4 regions of the Plantactinospora sp. B6F1 genome follow, and region 1 is predicted to be linked to each of the others. Evidence: predicted binding sites of a transcription regulator. Region 1 holds the regulator's gene; each other region holds the start of a gene.

Region 1 (4,366 bases):
ACGCCGGCCGGAGGACTGCCCGGCGCTCTCCACCACCCCGACCGACGGGGTCCTCGACTACCCCGACGAGGTTTTCGTCGGTTACCGGGGCTGGCGGGCCGAGCCGCTCTTCCCGTTCGGGCACGGGCTCGGCTACACCGACTGGGCGTACGAGTCGCTGACCGTCGAGGCCGGACCGGGCGGGCCGGTCGCGGTGGTCACCGTCCGCAACGCCGGTCGCCGTCCCGGCCGCGAGGTGGTGCAGGTGTACGCCGGCCCGGCGGCGACCGAGTCGGACCGTCCGGTCCGCTGGCTGGCCGGCTTCGCCGCTGCCGAGGCGGCTCCCGGGGAGGCGGTGACCGTCCGGGTACCGCTGCCGGGCCGCACCTTTCAGGTCTGGGAGCCGGACGGCGGCTGGCGGACCCGACCGGGCCGGTACCGGCTGGAGGCGGCACACAGCATCGCCGACATCCGCCGGAGCACCACCCTCGACCTCTGACACCCGGCGCCCAGAACCCGGTGCCGGCCGTCGGTCACCAGCGGCCGAGCCGGGTGGAGAGGACGGCGAGGGCCGCGACGCCGGCGGTGGAGGTACGCAACACCTCGGGTCCGAGCCGGACCGGCACGGCGCCGGCCGAGGTCAACGCCGCCAGCTCGTTCGGCGACACGCCGCCCTCGGGACCGACCACCAGCACGATGTCACCGGTCGCGGGCAGTTCGGCGGTGCCGAGCCGGGCCGCCGCCGCCTCGTGCAGCACGAAACCGGCCGCCGCGTCGGCGACCCGCCGGGCCACCGCCCGGAGCGACTCGTCCGGCGCCCGCGCCGACCCGGCGATTGTCGGCAGCCAGGGCCGGCGGGCCTGCTTGGCCGCCTCGCGGGCGGTCGCCACCCAGCGGTCGCGGGCGCGGGCGCCCCGGTCACCGCGCCACTGCGCCACCGAGCGCTCGGCCGCCCAGGGCACGATCTCGTCCACCCCGACCTCGGTCATCGCCTGCACCGCCAGCTCGCCCCGGTCGCCCTTGGCGATGCCCTGCACCACGACCAGGCGCGGGTCGGGCGGGTCGACGTACCACCGGGAGGTGACCGAGGCGGTCAGGGTGCCCCGGCCGACGGCGGTGACCACGGCGGTGAGGGTGCCGCCGCGCCCGTCGGCGAGCAGCAGCTCCGCACCGGTACGCAGCCGCTGCACGGTCGCGGCGTGGTGCCCCTCCGGACCGTCCAGCGTGACGGAGTCGTCCGACGGCAGCGACTCGACCAGGAACAGCGGCGCGCTCACGGCGTGCAGGTTAGCGGGTCGCGGTGTCGAGGCCGGCGGGTGGCGCGCCCGTCAGGCGTGGCCGTTGAAGGCGTCCCGCATCCGGGAGAAGAAGCCGCCCTGCTTGGTCAACTCGGCGACCTCCTCGCCCCGGGTCTTGGCGAACTCGCGCAGCATCCGCTCCTGCTCGGCGTCGAGCTTGGTCGGGGTACGCACGTCGAGGTGCACGTAGAGGTCACCCCGGCCGGTGCCGCGCAGATGTGGCACGCCCCGAGCCCGCAACCGCAGCGTCGAGCCCGGCTGGGTGCCCGGCTTGACGTCGACCGGCTCCTCGCTGTCCAGCGTCTTGATGGTCAGCCGGGTGCCGAGCGCGGCGGCGGTCATCGGCACGGTGACCCGGCAGTGCAGGTCGTCTCCTTTGCGGGAGTAGACGTCGTGCGGCCGCTCGTGGATCTCGACGTAGAGGTCGCCGGCCGTACCGCCGCCGGGGCCGACCTCGCCCTGCTGGGCCAGGCGGATCCGCATGCCGTCCTCGACCCCGGCCGGGATCTTGACGGTCAGCGAGCGGCGGGTACGCACCCGACCGTCCCCGGCGCAGGTCGGGCAGGGGTGCGGGATGACCGTGCCGTACCCCTGGCAGACGGTGCACGGCCGGGACGAGACGACCTGGCCGAGGAAGGTGCGCTGCACCGACTGCACCTCGCCCCGCCCGCCGCACGCCTCGCAGGTGGTGAGATGGGTGCCGGGCGCCGTGCCGGCCCCCGTGCAGGTGGTGCAGAGCACGGCGGTGTCCACCGCGATCGGCGCCTCCACCCCGAAGGCCGTCTCGGGCAGGTCGAGCTCGAGCCGCAGGATGGCGTCGGCACCCGGCCGGGTACGCGGACGCGGTCCTCGGGAGCCGCCCGCGGCACCGAAGAACGCGTCCATGATGTCCTGGAAGCCGACGAAGGGACCGCCCGCACCACCCGGGCCGCCTCCGGGGGCGCCGCCGGGAGCCAGCGGATCGCCACCGAGGTCGACGATCTGCCGCTTCTGGTCGTCCGAGAGGACCTCGTACGCGGCGTTGATGTCCTTGAACTTCTCGTGTGCCTCCGGATCCGAATTCACGTCCGGGTGGTACTGGCGCGCCAACCTTCGGTAGGCACGCTTGATGTCGTCGTCGGAGGCGTCCCGGCTGACGCCGAGAATCCCGTAGTAGTCCTTGGCCACTGCGTTCCGTGTCCTCATGTCTGTCTCGCGTTACCGTCCGCCGGTCGTCAGGGATGGGTTTGGTGGTCAGTTCTGCGCCAGCACGTCGCCGACGTAGCGTGCCACGGCCCGCACCGTGGCGATGGTGCCCGGGTAATCCATCCGGGTGGGGCCCAACACGCCGAGTCCGCCGACGATGGTCGTCCCCGGACCGTATCCGGTGCTGACCACCGAGGTGGCCCGCAGATTGTCGATCTCGTTCTCGTCGCCGATGCGCACCTGGAGGGTGTTCGGCTCCACCTCGCCGATCAGCTTGAGCAGGATGACCTCCTCCTCGAGCGCCTCGAGGATCGGTCGCAGCGAACCCTGGAAGTCGAGCAGCCCGCCACGGGTAAGGTTGGCGGTGCCGGCCAGCGCGATCCGCTCCTCGTGCCGCTCCACCAGGGTCTCCAGCAGCACGGTGGCGAGCGTGGTCATCGCCGGGCCGAGCCCGGGAGACACCTCGTCGACCAGCGCCTGGACCAGGGGTGGGGTCTCGGCCAGCTTCTTGCCGCCGAGCCGCTCGTTGATCAGCCGGCGCAGGTCGGTCACGTCGTCGGCGGTGATCGGGGTGGGAAGTTCGACCAGGCGCTGCTCCACCCGACCGGTGTCGGCGATCATGACCAGCATCAGCCGGGTGGTGGAGATCGGCACCAGCTCCAGGTGCCGGACGGAGGAGCGGGCCAGACTCGGGTACTGCACCACGGCCACCTGCCGGGTGAGCTGCGCGAGCAGCCGAACCGTACGGTGCACCACGTCGTCGAGGTCGACCGCGCCGACCAGGAAGCGTTCGATCGCCCGGCGCTCGGCCGGGGTGAGTGGCTTGACCCGGGAGAGCCGGTCCACGAAGAGCCGGTAACCCCGGTCGGTGGGCACCCGGCCGGCGCTGGTGTGCGGCTGCCGGATGTAGCCCTCCTCCTCCAGCACGGCCATGTCGTTGCGGACGGTCGCCGGGGAGACCCCCAACTGGTGCCGCTCGACCAGGGCCTTGCTCCCGACCGGTTCCTGGGTGGCGACGTAGTCCTCCACGATCGCGCGCAGCACGTCGAGCTTGCGGTCGTCGAGACCCATCCTCACCTCCCTGCGACGTCCCGGCCCCGGCCGCGCGGAACGACCGGAGCGACCACGACGGTCGGGCGCCAGGTCGCCCTGGCACTCGACTGTAGCGAGTGCCAGTCTACGACCAAGGCCTACCCGGCGCGATGATCGTTTGGAAGGGCTATCCGAAGCCGGACAACCGGCTTGCCAGCACACCCTACCCCGGTGGGCCTAGCAGGTACGGTCGGCCATTGTCCAGATTCAATTCGGGGGGCGGCTGGCGCCGGTTGAGCCGGAGTCCTACCGTGACCTCCATGACTGAACCGCCTCGCCCTCCCGGAGAATACGGCGGTCCGCCCCAGGACCCGACCGCCCCGATGAACCCGGGTCAATACCCGACGCCAGGCGAGGGATACCCCCCGCCGGCGGCGCCCCAGTACGGCGCGCCCGGCACGCCCCCGCCGACCTCCGGCGGCGGCACCTACCCGACCTCCGGCGGCGGGACATACCCGACGTCGGGTGGCGGGACGTACCCGACCTCCGGTGGCGGGACATACCCGACCTCCGGTGGCGGCTATCCCCCGCCCGGCGGCTATCCCCCGCCGGGTGGTTATCCACCCCCCGGTGGCTACCCGCCCCCCGGCGGCCAGCCCCCGGGCGGCTACCCGCCGGGCAACCCCTACGGCGCCCCGGCGCCCTCGGGCTACGCCAACAGCGACGAGAAGACCTGGGCCCTGATCGCCCACTTCGGCGGGATCGCGGTGGGCTTCATCGCCTCGCTCGTCGCGCTGCTGGCCAAGGGGAACGAGTCGCCGACCGTGCGCGCGCACGCGGTCGAGGCGCTCAACTTCCAGATCACCTGGGGC
Region 2 (4,366 bases), on a different contig from region 1:
GGTGCCGGCCTGGGTGTTGTCCCAGGCGGGCACCCACTGGTCCGGGCCCTTGACGTACTCGCCGGCGTCGTACTTGGGCTGGAGCACGCTGTCGTAGCCGTTCTTGAACAGGGTGGCGTTGTTGTCGGTCTCCGAGCCGTTCAGCTCGGCGATGACCGGCTTCTTGACACCCTTGTCGGTCAGGCACTTGACCAGGCCCTCGCCCTGGAGCTTGCCGACGGCCTCGTTGTCGAAGCTGACGTAGTACTCGGCCGAGCCGCCGAGGGTCAGCCGGTCGTAGTCGATGGTGAGTACGCCCTGGCTCTTGGCCTTGTCCAGCACCGCCTTGCCGGTGCCGGAGTCCAGGTTGACGATCATCAGGACGTTGACGCCCTGGGTGATCATCTGGTCGGCGAAGGTCTGGAACTGCGCCTTGTCGCCCTGGGCGTTCTGGATGATGTAGTCGACGCCGGCGGCCTTGAACGCCTCCTCCAGGTACTTGCGGTCCGCGGTCTCCCAGCGGACCGACGAGGCGCTGTCCGGAAGGATGACGCCGATCTTCGGCTTTGCGTCGGCGCCACCGTCGCCGCCGGACTCGTCACCGCAGGCGGCGAGGCCGCCCGTGGTCAGCAGGCCCACGGCAGCGATGGTGAGGATCCCTCTGCGCATTGCACGGGTCCTTTCGGGGTGGGTGTGGTGTCTCGGTTCCAGCGGTGGTGCGCCGAGCGGGTCGCGGTGTTGCCCGGTGGCCTCCCCCCGTTGGGCTGCCTCGCCAGCGGCTCCGCCGGGTCGCGCTCCGCCGGAGTCTCTGATGGGCTGTGGCGACCGCCCGCATTACTTTTGTTGTGTCCGGCAACGTATTGCGCGAAGACTCTTCAGGGCAAGGTCACCGAGGTCACGAGTTTGTTGTTCCGGATAACAATTCAGCAACGTGCGGGACATCCCGGGATCGGACAGCGGCGATACGCCGGAAATGATCCTCTCCGGACCACCCGTGCCGACCGCCCTGGTCCCGGCCGGCCGGGATCGGGGCGCGGCGACCGGCGCGGTGGTGGCGCGGGTGAGCCGGATCAGGTCCGCCGGGGCGAGTTCGAGTCGCAGCCCTCGACGGCCCGTCGAGGCTCCGGAGCCGGCACCGGACGGCAGAGCAGCACCGTCGGGGCGCCGGCGATCCGGGTCAGCACCAGACTGATCGGCTCGCCGCCGGCCAGCCGCAGGTCGCGGCGGAGCCGCTCCGGGTCCAGCGCCGAACCCCGCTTCAGGATCTCCGCCCGCCCGACGTCGAGGTCCCGCAGCCGGGCCCGTAGCCGCTTCAGCGAGAACGGCAGCGACTCGCGCACCTCCAGGCACCGGGCGTACGGGGTGGGCCGGGCGGCGTCGGCGTAGACGTACGCGATCTCGGGGTCGGCGAGGGTGCCGTCGACCGTACCGGCGAACTCGGCGACCAGGTGCGCGCGGACCACCGCCGGGTCCGGGTCGTAGAGGTAGCGCCGGACCGGTCCGACCGGGGCCCGGCGGGTCCCGTCGCCGGTCAGCTCGTGCACCGCCGCCCCGGCCAGCAGGGTGGCCCGGCGCGGCGCGGTGGCGAGCGGACCGGACCAGACCGTCGCCTCGACCAGGTCGCCGTCGACGCTGACCCACTCGCCCTCGGCACCCGTCGGCAGCAGCCGGTGCGCGATCCCGGGCGCGACCTTGAAGACCGTCCGGGGGACCCGGTCGGTCAAACCGAGCAGGAAGTCCCAGGGCGGGGAGTAGGCCGCCGGGTCGAAGATCCGCCGGCCGGTGCCGGTGCTGCGCCGGGCCGGGTCGCAGAAGACCGCGTCGACCGGGTCGTCGAGCGCGGTGAGGTCGAACCGGGTCGCGTCACCGACGGTCACGGTGAACCGGTCGGCCACCCCGGCCGCCTCGGCGTTGGCGGCGGCCATCGCCGCGGTGACCGGATCGGCCTCCACGCCGTACACCCGGATGCCGGCCCGGGCGGCGGCGAGCGCGTCGGCGCCGAGGCCGCAGCCGAGGTCGACAAGGGTGCGCACCCCGGCGGTGCGCAGCCGGGCTGCCCGGCGGGCCGCGACCCCGGCCCGGGTGGCCTGCTCCAACCCGGCCCGGGTGAAGAACATCCGGGCCGCATCCGGGCCGAACTTGGCGGCCGCCCGGCGCCGCAGCTCGGTTTGGGTCAGCGCGGCGGCGGCCAGCCCGGCGGGCACCCCGGCGCGGCGCAGCGCGGCCGCCGCGGCCAGCGGGTCGCCGTCGGCCAGTTCGGCGGCGGTGGCCAGCGCGGTTCCCCCGTCCGGGGTACGCAGCGCGGCGAGCTGCTCGGAGTCCACCGGAGCATTGTGCCGGCCGGGCCTCCGGCGGCGTGTCGGGTTGGCACTCTCCTTGACGGAGTGCTAGCCGTCGGCATAACCTGCCGTTAGCACTCTCAAACCGAGGGTGCCAGCTTCCGGGCCGCTGTCCGGGGGCTGAACGCCAGGCGGACCGGCACCCGCGACGACGGACCCGCCCGGTGGCATGTGGCAGATTGACGCTGGTCGGCTCGCCGGCCGGCACAGAAACCAGTACCCCAGGAGGGTATGCCCGTGACTACCGCGACCAAGGTTGCGATCAAGCCGCTCGAGGACCGGATCCTGGTCCAGGCGAACGAGGCTGAGACGACCACGGCGTCGGGCATCGTGATTCCCGACACCGCAAAGGAGAAGCCGCAGGAGGGCACCGTCCTCGCTGTCGGCCCCGGCCGTTTCGACGACGACGGCGACCGGATCCCGGTCGACGTGAAGGTCGGCGACACGGTCCTCTACTCGAAGTACGGCGGCACCGAGGTCAAGTACGCCGGCGAGGAGTACCTGGTGCTCTCCGCCCGCGACGTCCTCGCCGTCATCGAGAAGTGATCTGACTGATCCAGTGACGCTGCCCCGGACCGGCCCTGCCGGGCCGGGGCAGCGCTCGTGAAGGGACCCTGTTAACACAATGGCGAAGATTCTGAGCTTCTCGGATGACGCCCGGCACCTGCTGGAGCACGGTGTCAACACGCTCGCGGACACGGTCAAGGTCACTCTCGGCCCGCGCGGGCGCAACGTCGTCCTGGACAAGAAGTTCGGTGCCCCGACGATCACCAACGACGGCGTGACCATCGCCAAGGAGATCGAGCTCACCAACCCGTACGAGAACCTCGGCGCGCAGCTGGTCAAGGAGGTGGCGACCAAGACCAACGACATCGCTGGCGACGGGACCACCACCGCCACCGTGCTGGCCCAGGCCATGGTCCGGGAGGGCCTGCGCAACGTGGCGGCCGGGGCCGGACCGGCCGCGCTCAAGCGGGGCATCGACGCGGCGGCCGAGAAGGTCTCCGCGGCCCTGCTGGAGAAGGCCGTCGAGGTGGCCAGCCGGGAGTCGGTCGCCAACGTGGCGACGATCTCGGCCCAGGACGCCACCATCGGCGACCTGATCGCCGAGGCGATGGAGAAGGTCGGCCGGGACGGTGTGATCACCGTCGAGGAGGGCTCGACCCTGGCCACCGAGCTGGAGGTCACCGAGGGCCTCCAGTTCGACAAGGGCTTCATCTCGCCGAACTTCGTCACCGACACCGAGTCGCAGGAGGCGGTGCTCGACGAGCCGTACATCCTGATCACCACCCAGAAGATCTCCTCGATCGAGGAGCTGCTGCCGCTGCTGGAGAAGGTTCTCCAGACCGCGAAGCCGCTGCTGATCATCGCCGAGGACGTGGAGGGGCAGGCGCTCTCCACCCTGGTCGTCAACGCGATCCGCAAGACCGTCAAGGTCTGCGCCGTGAAGGCGCCCGGCTTCGGTGACCGGCGCAAGGCGATGCTCCAGGACATGGCGATCCTCACCGGTGGCGAGGTGGTCGCCCCCGAGCTGGGCTACAAGCTCGACTCGGTCGGCCTGGAGGTGCTCGGCACCGCCCGTCGGGTGGTGGTCGACAAGGAGAACACCACCGTGATCGACGGCCGGGGCCGGGACAACGACGTCGCCGAGCGGATCACGCAGATCCGCAAGGAGATCGAGGCGTCCGACTCCGACTGGGACCGCGAGAAGCTCCAGGAGCGGCTGGCCAAGCTCTCCGGCGGCATCGCGGTGATCAAGGCTGGGGCGGCGACCGAGGTCGAGATGAAGGAGCGCAAGCACCGCATCGAGGACGCCATCGCCGCGACCAAGGCTGCGGTCGAGGAGGGCACCGTGCCGGGCGGCGGCGCCGCACTGGTGCAGATCGTCTCGGCACTCGACGGCGACCTCGGCCTGACCGGTGACGAGAAGGTGGGCGTCTCGATCGTCCGCAAGGCGCTGGTCGAGCCGCTGCGGTGGATCGCCCAGAACGCCGGCCACGACGGCTACGTGGTGGTGCAGAAGGTCGCCGAGCAGGGTTGGGGCAACG
Region 3 (4,366 bases), on a different contig from region 1:
ACTCCAAATACATGATCCATTTGGAGAACGGCGACTCGGTTGGCCCCGGCAGGCATACGGCGTCGCCGGAGCTCGGGCAGCTCCGACGCGACCGAAGTAAGGAAGTGCACCGTGGCGCAGGGCACCGTGAAGTGGTTCAACAGCGAAAAGGGCTACGGCTTCATCGCGGTCGATGGCGGGCAGGACGTCTTCGTCCACTTCTCCGCGATCGAGATGGACGGCTACAAGGCGCTTGACGACGGTCAGCGCGTCGAGTTCGAGATCGCCCAGGGGCAGAAGGGCCCGCAGGCGGAAAAGGTCCGGGTCATCGCCTGAGCTGTCGGGCCACCGGCCCGCCGCTGAGGGCTCGACCCCGTTCCGTCACCATCCCACCGCCGGTGCACCCCCGGTCGGGGATTCCCTTGCCGGCCCAGTCCGGACTCCCCCCGTTGCGCCGACACGCCATGCAGGTGTGCCTGCACAACGGAGGTCGCCTGCCGGCCGGTTGACGGTCCACTGCCGGCCGGTTGACGGTCCACTGCGGGCCGGTCCACTGCGGGGCCAGGTCGCGGCGGGCCGGTCCGGCCGGACCAGGTCGCGGGACGGGTCCGCGCCAGGACGCTGGACGGGTCCACGTTCCGGCCCCCGGGGTTCGGTCCTGGCGCCCCGGTCCGGCTGCCCAGTTCGGCTGCCCGTTCGACCCTACTTCCGGTCCCGTCCGGGCGCCGGTCTCCCGTCGATCCCCCGGCCGCCGCCGGCCCGCCCTGGGACTCGGGTCAACCGACCCACTCGCTTGCACTCGGCATGGGAGAGTGCTAAACAAGTGGTTGGCACTCGCACCCCGTGAGTGCCAAGGTCGGGGCGGTAGGGCCACGGTCGCGGGCCCGTGGAGCGGGTGTGCGGCACATGGCCGGTCGTCGCGGGCTGTCCGGCCCGGCCGGCGGACGTCACTGTCGCACAGCGCGACGGAGTCGAGCAGGCACCCTTGGGTGTCGGCAGACCCCGTCCGCCAGTGCCGTAGTGACGTCCGAAGGTGCGTAACCAGGCGGTAGGTCGGGGTCGACAAGGCTCCGGCGGCCGTGAGTGTCCAGGAGGACAACGCCGTATGGCCAAGATGATCGCGTTCGACGAGGAGGCGCGCCGCGGCCTTGAGCGGGGCATGAACACCCTCGCCGACGCCGTAAAGGTGACGCTGGGCCCGAAGGGCCGCAACGTCGTGCTCGAGAAGAAGTGGGGCGCCCCCACCATCACCAACGATGGTGTGAGCATCGCCAAGGAGATCGAGCTCGAGGACCCGTACGAGAAGATCGGTGCGGAACTGGTCAAGGAGGTCGCCAAGAAGACCGACGACGTCGCCGGTGACGGCACGACGACGGCGACCGTCCTCGCCCAGGCGCTGGTCCGTGAGGGCCTGCGCAACGTCGCGGCCGGTGCCAACCCGATGGCCCTGAAGCGGGGCATCGAGGCCGCCGTCGCGAACGTCTCGGAGGAGCTGAGCAAGCTCGCCAAGGACGTCGAGACCAAGGAGCAGATCGCCTCCACCGCGTCCATCTCCGCTGGTGACACCAGCGTCGGCGAGATCATCGCCGAGGCGATGGACAAGGTCGGCAAGGAAGGCGTCATCACCGTCGAGGAGAGCAACACCTTCGGGCTCGAGCTGGAGCTGACCGAGGGCATGCGCTTCGACAAGGGCTACATCTCGGGGTACTTCATGACCGACCCCGACCGGATGGAGGCCGTGCTCGACGACCCGTACATCCTGATCGTCAACAGCAAGATCTCGACGGTCAAGGACCTGCTGCCGATCCTCGAGAAGGTCATGCAGTCGGGTAAGCCGCTGGCCATCATCGCCGAGGACGTCGAGGGCGAGGCCCTGGCGACCCTGGTGGTCAACAAGGTCCGGGGCACCTTCAAGTCCGTCGCCGTCAAGGCGCCGGGCTTCGGTGACCGCCGCAAGGCCATGCTGGGCGACATCGCCATCCTGACCGGCGGACAGCCGATCAGCGAGGAGGTCGGCCTCAAGCTGGACGCCGTCGGCCTCGACATGCTGGGCCGGGCCCGCAAGGTCGTGGTGACCAAGGACGAGACCACCATCGTCGACGGTGCCGGTGACGCCGACCAGATCAACGGTCGGGTCAACCAGATCCGTGCCGAGATCGAGAAGAGCGACTCCGACTACGACCGCGAGAAGCTGCAGGAGCGCCTGGCCAAGCTGGCCGGCGGTGTTGCGGTGATCAAGGTCGGCGCGGCCACCGAGGTCGAGCTGAAGGAGCGCAAGCACCGCATCGAGGACGCGGTGCGCAACGCGAAGGCCGCCGTCGAGGAGGGCATCGTCCCCGGTGGTGGTGTCGCGCTGGTGCAGGCCGGCAAGACCGCCTTCGACAAGCTGGACCTGGTTGGCGACGAGGCGACCGGCGCGCAGATCGTCAAGATCGCGCTGGACGCCCCGCTGCGGCAGATCGCCGTCAACGCCGGCCTCGAAGGTGGCGTCGTGGTCGAGAAGGTCCGCAACCTGGACGCCGGGCACGGCCTCAACGCGGCCAACGGTGAGTACGTCGACCTGCTCCAGGCCGGCATCATCGACCCGGCCAAGGTGACCCGTTCGGCGCTGCAGAACGCGTCGTCGATCGCGGCCCTGTTCCTGACCACCGAGGCTGTGGTGGCGGACAAGCCGGAGAAGACCCCGGCTGCCCCGGCCGCGCCGGGCGGCGGGGACATGGACTTCTGAGTCCAGGCTCCACGTCGTGGGGGCGGGCCGCGTCAGCGGTCCGCCCCTTCGTCATGTCGGCATCCGCCGCTGGTTCCGTCGTTTCTCCGCCTGGCTGAACGGTTCCCGGATCGAGACCGGCGCGTCGTCCGCCGGCGCCACCGGCTCCTCGGGAGACAGGTCGTCGCCCCCGTCAACCGCTGCCCGCCACTCGGCGTCCCCGTAGTCGTCCTCCGTCATACTTCCTCCTCCACCGCAACGGTAGGAGGCGCGGGCCGGCTACATCGGCAAATCGCGCGGTCTCGATGTACGCCGCCCTGCGACCGCACCGTCGACGCCGACGACGACCGCGTACCCGGATCTCCTGCCGGCGGTGGAGTCAGGCCCGCCGGCGCCGCGTCCGATGCCACACGGCGGTGGGTGTGGCGACGAGGAGGAACACGACGCCCGCGCCGTAGCAGAGCGGCATCGCCCGGAGGACACCGGCGACCCACATCACCGTGAAACTGACGACGGAGATCGAGAACAGCGTCCGGAACAGTGCCTGCCGTGGCGCCGTACCGGTGCGGGTGGCGGCTTCCTCGGCGGCGGCCGCCTGGCCGGCGGCGCCGAGCATCAGATCCGGCGCCGCGCCGCCCAACGCCGCAACCAGGCCGGGCCGGAACGTGTCGGGATTTCGCCGGTCGCCCTTAACGACCGAGTGGACGACGGCCGCCCCGCCGGACGAGAGCAGGAACTCGAGCCCTCGGGCCGCGCCGAGTCCGTCGACCGCGGCGCGGAGCGCGGTGGCGAATCCCGGGTGCTCCTGCGCCGCCAGCTCGACATCCCGGGCGAACGTGCGGCGTGCCCTGCCGCTGCGCGGGCTCTGGAACAGGTACGTGGCGCCGATGGCGTCGTCGTCGTCGAGTCGCCGCCGGATCAGCTCGGACAGCTGACGGACAGCCTCACCCAGCCCCGGATCGGGCGGCGTCTGTGCACTCTGGAGCCAGACGGTGACGTACGCCGTGGCGGCCGCCGCGTACCCCGGCAGCTCCCGGGCCATCGCCGCTCAGTCCCCACCGGTGAAGCGGATCCGGCGACGACGTGCGACCAGCAGGACCGCCGTACCGGAGGCCAGCAGTAGCCCTCCGGCCACCAGCAGCGCGACGGCCGGCGTACCGGTGACCGGCAGGCCACCGCCCGCGCCGGCATCGTCGTCGCCACCTCCCGGACCGCTGCCCGGACCGGCGCTGCCGTCGGGGGTCGGTGACCCGCAGGGCACCGCCCGGACCGTGTGCGTGGCCAGGTCCAGGCCGAGTTCCGGGTTCCGGACTACCACGACCGCACCAGGCCCGGCCGGCACGGTGAACGTGTCGTTCGCGCGGGCCGGCACCACCCGGTGCACGGCCGCGACGCCGTCGACCAGCACGGTGACCCGGGTGGCTCCGTCGGCCCGACTGCTCAGTGCGACCCGCACCCCGGCACAGGCGTCCGCGACCTCCACCGCGATGGCGTCCGGACCACAGCCCGCGGGTTCCCGGTAGGTTCCCACCATCCAGGTGACCTGCTCGGGCCCGGGTGCCCCGCCGACGAGCGCGTAGTTGTCACCGTCGGCGAGCCGACGCACCAGCGTCACCGCGCCCGGCGGCACCGGTGCCAGCTCCTCCGCCGCCGGGCTCGCCGGGGTGTACAGCCGCAGCC
Region 4 (4,366 bases), on a different contig from region 1:
CCCGCCGCGCCGGTCCGGCTGGCCGGATCGGAGAGTACGGCCAGCGCGCCGGCGGTGGCGCGCAACTGTTGGCAGATCGCGCCGACCGTCGTACGGACGGCGTCGGCGGCGAGGTTGAGCCGGTGCTCGGCCCGATGGCGACCTGCCGTGGCGACCGTACCGGCGACAGAGAGCGCGCCGACCAGCACCGGCCCGACCACGATGGCTAGGAAGGTGGTGGTCAAGCGTCCACGCAGCGTCACTCGTCCCCCCGGAAACTCCGCACCCGATGCTGCGATGCTGCGATGCTGGCCCAACCCCAATGGTTAACCGGCCTGCCCCCGGGAGTGTTACGTGCCGGATTTTTCGGATGGAGATGCTGGCCCGCGCAAGACCGCGCTCCGGCTCACGATGCTGGCCCGGCGCCGGGCGCTGCCGGCGCCGGCCCGACTGGCCGCCGCCGAGCGCGTCCGGACCGAACTCCGCACCCTGATCCGGCGGGTACGACCCCACCTGATCACCGGTTACGTGCCGGTCGGCAGCGAGCCGGGTGGGGCCGGCTTGCCGGACGCGCTGGCCGACGCGCTGGGCCCCGGCGGGCGACTCCTGCTGCCGGTGCTCCGCTCGGACCTCGACCTGGACTGGGCACCGTACGCCGGACCGGGCTGCCTGGTCGCGGCCGGCCGGGGGTTGCGGGAGCCGGTCACCGGTCGGCTCGGTCGTGCGGCGATCAGCTCCGCCGAGCTGGTCGTCGTACCGGCAGTCGCCGTGGACCGGCGCGGCATCCGGCTCGGTCGCGGCGGCGGCTCGTACGACCGCGCCCTGGCCCGGGCCGCTCCCGGTGCCCTCACGGTGGCGCTGTTGCACGACGGCGAGTTGATCGATTCGGTTCCGGCGGCAGCTCACGACCGTCCGGTACGGGCCGTGCTCACCCCCACCGGTGGCCTCCAATCCGTGGGGTCCGGTTGACGGCTCGGCGGTCGGGGTGTCGCAGAGTCGGCCCGGAGACCTCGGCTGGACGAAAGCGGGTACGATGCCGCACCATTGGCACTCGGATACGTCGAGTGCCAACTGGCTTGCAAGATCCGGAGGGGACCGTGCCCACCTACCAGTACGCCTGCACCGAGTGCGGCAACCAGCTCGAGGCGGTGCAGTCCTTCACCGACGAGCCGTTGACCGAGTGCCCGGCGTGCGAGGGTCGCCTGCGCAAGCTCTTCAACTCCGTCGGCATCGTGTTCAAGGGCTCTGGCTTCTACCGGACCGACTCCCGAAGCAACAGTTCGGAGGGTGGTGACGGCTCCGCGGCACCCAAGTCCGACGCGTCGAAGAAGAGCGACTCCGCGACGACCGGCTCCGGCGGCGACTCGGGCTCGGGCTCGGGCTCGGCCAACGGCGGCACGTCCGGCTCCGCCAACGGCGGCGGAGGATCCGGCTCGGTCCACGGGACGTCGAGCGGGTCCGGCAGCAAGCCGAAGGCGACCTCCGCCTCCTCGACCAGCACGACCTGAGCACCTCCGACGGTGCTGGCGGCGCCGGCTCACCGGGCCGACCCGGCCTTCAAGTTATCCACACCCCTCCGAGTTATCCACAGGGTCTGAATCGTCTGCCGCCGCTTCGGAGTGCCCTCGCCTAGCCTGCTGCGCACCGGACGACGCCGACTCCACCGGCGCCGCCGGGCCGAGGAGGTTCGCCGTGGCGCTCGACCGTACGCCCACCCGTGGCGATGCCACGCTGAGCCCGACCCGCTGGTCACGTCCGCGTGCCGGCTCGACACTCCGCTGGATGCTGGTCGCCGCCCTGCTGGCGCTCGCGCTCGGCGCGCTCTACCTGCGCCAGCCGGCAGCGTCCTGTCCCGTCCCGGTCGCCGGCTCCCCCGGCCGGGTCGGCACCGCCGCGGACGTGGCCGGCTCCGGCCGGTCCGACGGACCGCCGTCTCCCGGGCCGGGCGGTGCGACTCGGACGCCCTGGCCGGGCGGTGCGACTCGGACGCCCTGGCCGGGCGGTGCGACTCGGACGCCCGGGACCGGACCGGCGACCCGGCCCAGCGGGTTGCCGGCTGGGCCAGAGGGCTCGGCGACCCCGGGCGGCGGCTCGGGGGTGCCGGTGCCGGCGGGGACGGTGGGGGTACCGATCCGGCTTGCCGAGCCGGCCGCGCTGACCGTGGCCCGACCGGGAGCCCGGGTGGATCTTCTCGCGGCAGCCGGCGGTGACCAGGCGGGCAGGGCACCGAAGCCGACCGTCCTGGCGACCCGGGCACTGGTGCTCGACGTGCTCGGCCCCGGCCAGACCGACGGCGCGGCCAGCGCCATCTACCTGGCGCTCCGCCCCGATCAGGCCCACCGCGCGGTCGGGATGCCGGAATCGACCCGCTTCGCCATCATCGTTCGTTCGTAGCCACCGCCACACCGCAGCCCGTCGCCGTCCCAGGCGCGGTGGCGCACACCGCCCAGTCGCCGGCCGGCCAGTCCAGTCTCCGCCGATCAGTCCCAGTGTGGTGGGCGCTCGGCCAACAGCCGTTCGTCGTTGGAATCCGGCCGCTCGCCCCAGCCCCGGTCGGTGTCGTCCACGGACTGCTCCGGCAACACCGGGCGGTCACCGGTCAGCGAGACCGGCCGATCACCGTCCCGCCCGACCCTCGTGGCGTGCTGCTTCTCCGTCCCCGACACCCGGCAAGCGTACCGGGTCGGCAGGTCGACAGATCCGCCGGTGACTGCCGGCGAGGCGCCGGAAACCACTCGGGTTGGTAGCGTCGGACAGCGTGACGACGCAGAGCGGAAACTCCGCCGATGACGCCTTCTGGCGTCGACCCACCGGGCCGCCCGCCGACTCCCCGGAGTCCGCCGCGGCGTCCCCGGCGCCGCCACCGGTACGACCCGAGATCCACTACCCCGGCCCGCCGCCGAGCAGTGCTCCACCGCCGGGCTGGCGTCCACCGCTGCACGTACAGCCGGCACCGCCACGACCGCTGCCGGCCCAGGACCACCTCGCCCTGGACGCCGAGGAGGGGAACGCGCGGACGCTGACCTACGGCATCGGCCTGGTGGGCGGCGCGGTGGTGCTGGTGCTGATGTGCCTGCTCTGCTCGCGGGCGTTGTTCTGACCGACCGAACGCGTCCTGAACGACCGGACGCGCCGGTCGGGTCGCCGGATGGGTGGGGTCAGACGACGCCCTGCCAGACCGCCTCGGCGCCGGTGTCCCCGGTGAGGTAGACGTACCAGACGTTCACCGCGGCGAGCACCACCACGACCGCGCCGAGCAGCAGGCCCAGCCAACCGGGCACGGACCGGGCCCGGGCCCGGGTGCCGGTGACGGCGAGGAGCGCGAGCGTCACCACGCCGAGGGCGAGACTCCACCGGAACGTCAACTCGCCGTAGCCCTGGTGCTCCACCACCTTCTGAAGGATCTCCGGGCCGTAGTTCTTGGCGATCAGCACCTTCTGCAGTTCCTCGCCGGACCGCATCGCGAAGAAGGCGGAGGCCGGTGCCGCCACCGCCAGTACCGCCGCCGCCCAGTCGAGCCGGCTGCGGAACCGGGACCGGGCCAGTACGGCGTACCCGGTGGAGACCAACGCGAGCAGCGGCACGAAGACGACGGCCGCGTGCACCAACAGCACGTGTGCGGGGAGACCCATGACTTCCCTGAACACCGACGCCTCCTTCTGCCTCTCCCGACGGGAGACCCTGAGGGTACGAAAATTCGGTCACGACATCCGCGACCTACCCCGGTACACGAGGATCGAGCCGGACCGGTTCACGCCGGTTCCATCACCGGCGCGACGCCGTACGCCTGTGGCGGTGGCCACGATCGGCCCGCGTCCGCCTTGTTGGGGTCCCATCGACGTGCTGTGATAGTGGAATGACTGGCGAGGAACTGCTCCGGTCGAGGGGCCTTCGGGTCACCCGGCCGCGCCTCGCCGTTCTTGAGGTGTTGGCGGCCGGCGGGCACCTGGAGGTGGACGAGATCACCCAGCGGGTCCGGGAACGGCTCGACTCGGTCTCCACCCAGGCGATCTACGACGTGCTCGGTGCGCTGTCCCGGGCGGGGCTCTCCCGCCGGATCGAGCCGGCCGGATCGCCCGCCCGCTACGAGGCGCGGGCCGGCGACAACCACCACCATGTCGTCTGCCGGGGCTGTGGCGAGATCGCCGACGTGGACTGCGCGGTCGGCCCGGCACCCTGCCTGGCGCCGGTGACCGCGTACGGCTTCGAGGTCGACGAGGCCGAGGTCACCTACTGGGGCCTCTGCCCGAGTTGCCAGTCACGCCGTGCCACCGACGACTGATCCCGTCACCGACGGCTGATCCGCCACCGCCATCCATCACCGACGGCTGATCGCCACCGACGGCTGGTCGCCACCGACGGCTGATCCGCCACCCGCGCGTCAGGC

The links. The regulator HrcA, encoded in region 1, represses chaperone genes, less so after heat shock. The targets are predictions, from matches to a motif close to GGTTNGCACNCTCNNNNNGAGNGTGCNAACC.
Region 2: the regulator HrcA is predicted to act here: its motif matches at 2,388-2,418, upstream of groES (co-chaperone GroES).
Region 3: the regulator HrcA is predicted to act here: its motif matches at 805-835, upstream of groL (chaperonin GroEL).
Region 4: the regulator HrcA is predicted to act here: its motif matches at 1,022-1,052, upstream of ABNF97_RS06385 (FmdB family zinc ribbon protein).

Annotation. Positions count from the first base shown of each region.
Region 1 covers NZ_JBEEAC010000015.1:51,804-56,169, reverse strand. Annotated here, with positions in the region: gene ABNF97_RS19845 (glycoside hydrolase family 3 C-terminal domain-containing protein) at 1-478, shown strand, start outside; gene ABNF97_RS19840 (16S rRNA (uracil(1498)-N(3))-methyltransferase) at 513-1,256, opposite strand; gene dnaJ (molecular chaperone DnaJ) at 1,308-2,444, opposite strand; gene hrcA (heat-inducible transcriptional repressor HrcA) at 2,511-3,533, opposite strand; gene ABNF97_RS19825 (DUF4870 domain-containing protein) at 3,815-4,366, shown strand, end outside.
Region 2 covers NZ_JBEEAC010000010.1:122,029-126,394, forward strand. Annotated here, with positions in the region: gene ABNF97_RS15835 (substrate-binding domain-containing protein) at 1-648, opposite strand, end outside; gene ABNF97_RS15840 (THUMP-like domain-containing protein) at 1,050-2,303, opposite strand; gene groES (co-chaperone GroES) at 2,556-2,864, shown strand; gene groL (chaperonin GroEL) at 2,944-4,366, shown strand, end outside.
Region 3 covers NZ_JBEEAC010000009.1:63,670-68,035, reverse strand. Annotated here, with positions in the region: gene ABNF97_RS14535 (cold-shock protein) at 112-315, shown strand; gene groL (chaperonin GroEL) at 1,085-2,707, shown strand; gene ABNF97_RS14525 (hypothetical protein) at 2,759-2,926, opposite strand; gene ABNF97_RS14520 (hypothetical protein) at 3,066-3,728, opposite strand; gene ABNF97_RS14515 (LPXTG cell wall anchor domain-containing protein) at 3,735-4,366, opposite strand, start outside.
Region 4 covers NZ_JBEEAC010000003.1:156,993-161,358, reverse strand. Annotated here, with positions in the region: gene ABNF97_RS06395 (diguanylate cyclase) at 1-224, opposite strand, end outside; gene ABNF97_RS06390 (5-formyltetrahydrofolate cyclo-ligase) at 334-948, shown strand; gene ABNF97_RS06385 (FmdB family zinc ribbon protein) at 1,077-1,487, shown strand; gene ABNF97_RS06380 (hypothetical protein) at 1,672-2,373, shown strand; gene ABNF97_RS06375 (hypothetical protein) at 2,460-2,645, opposite strand; gene ABNF97_RS06370 (hypothetical protein) at 2,738-3,079, shown strand; gene ABNF97_RS06365 (DUF2231 domain-containing protein) at 3,138-3,626, opposite strand; gene ABNF97_RS06360 (transcriptional repressor) at 3,836-4,261, shown strand; gene ABNF97_RS06355 (RecB family exonuclease) at 4,361-4,366, opposite strand, start outside.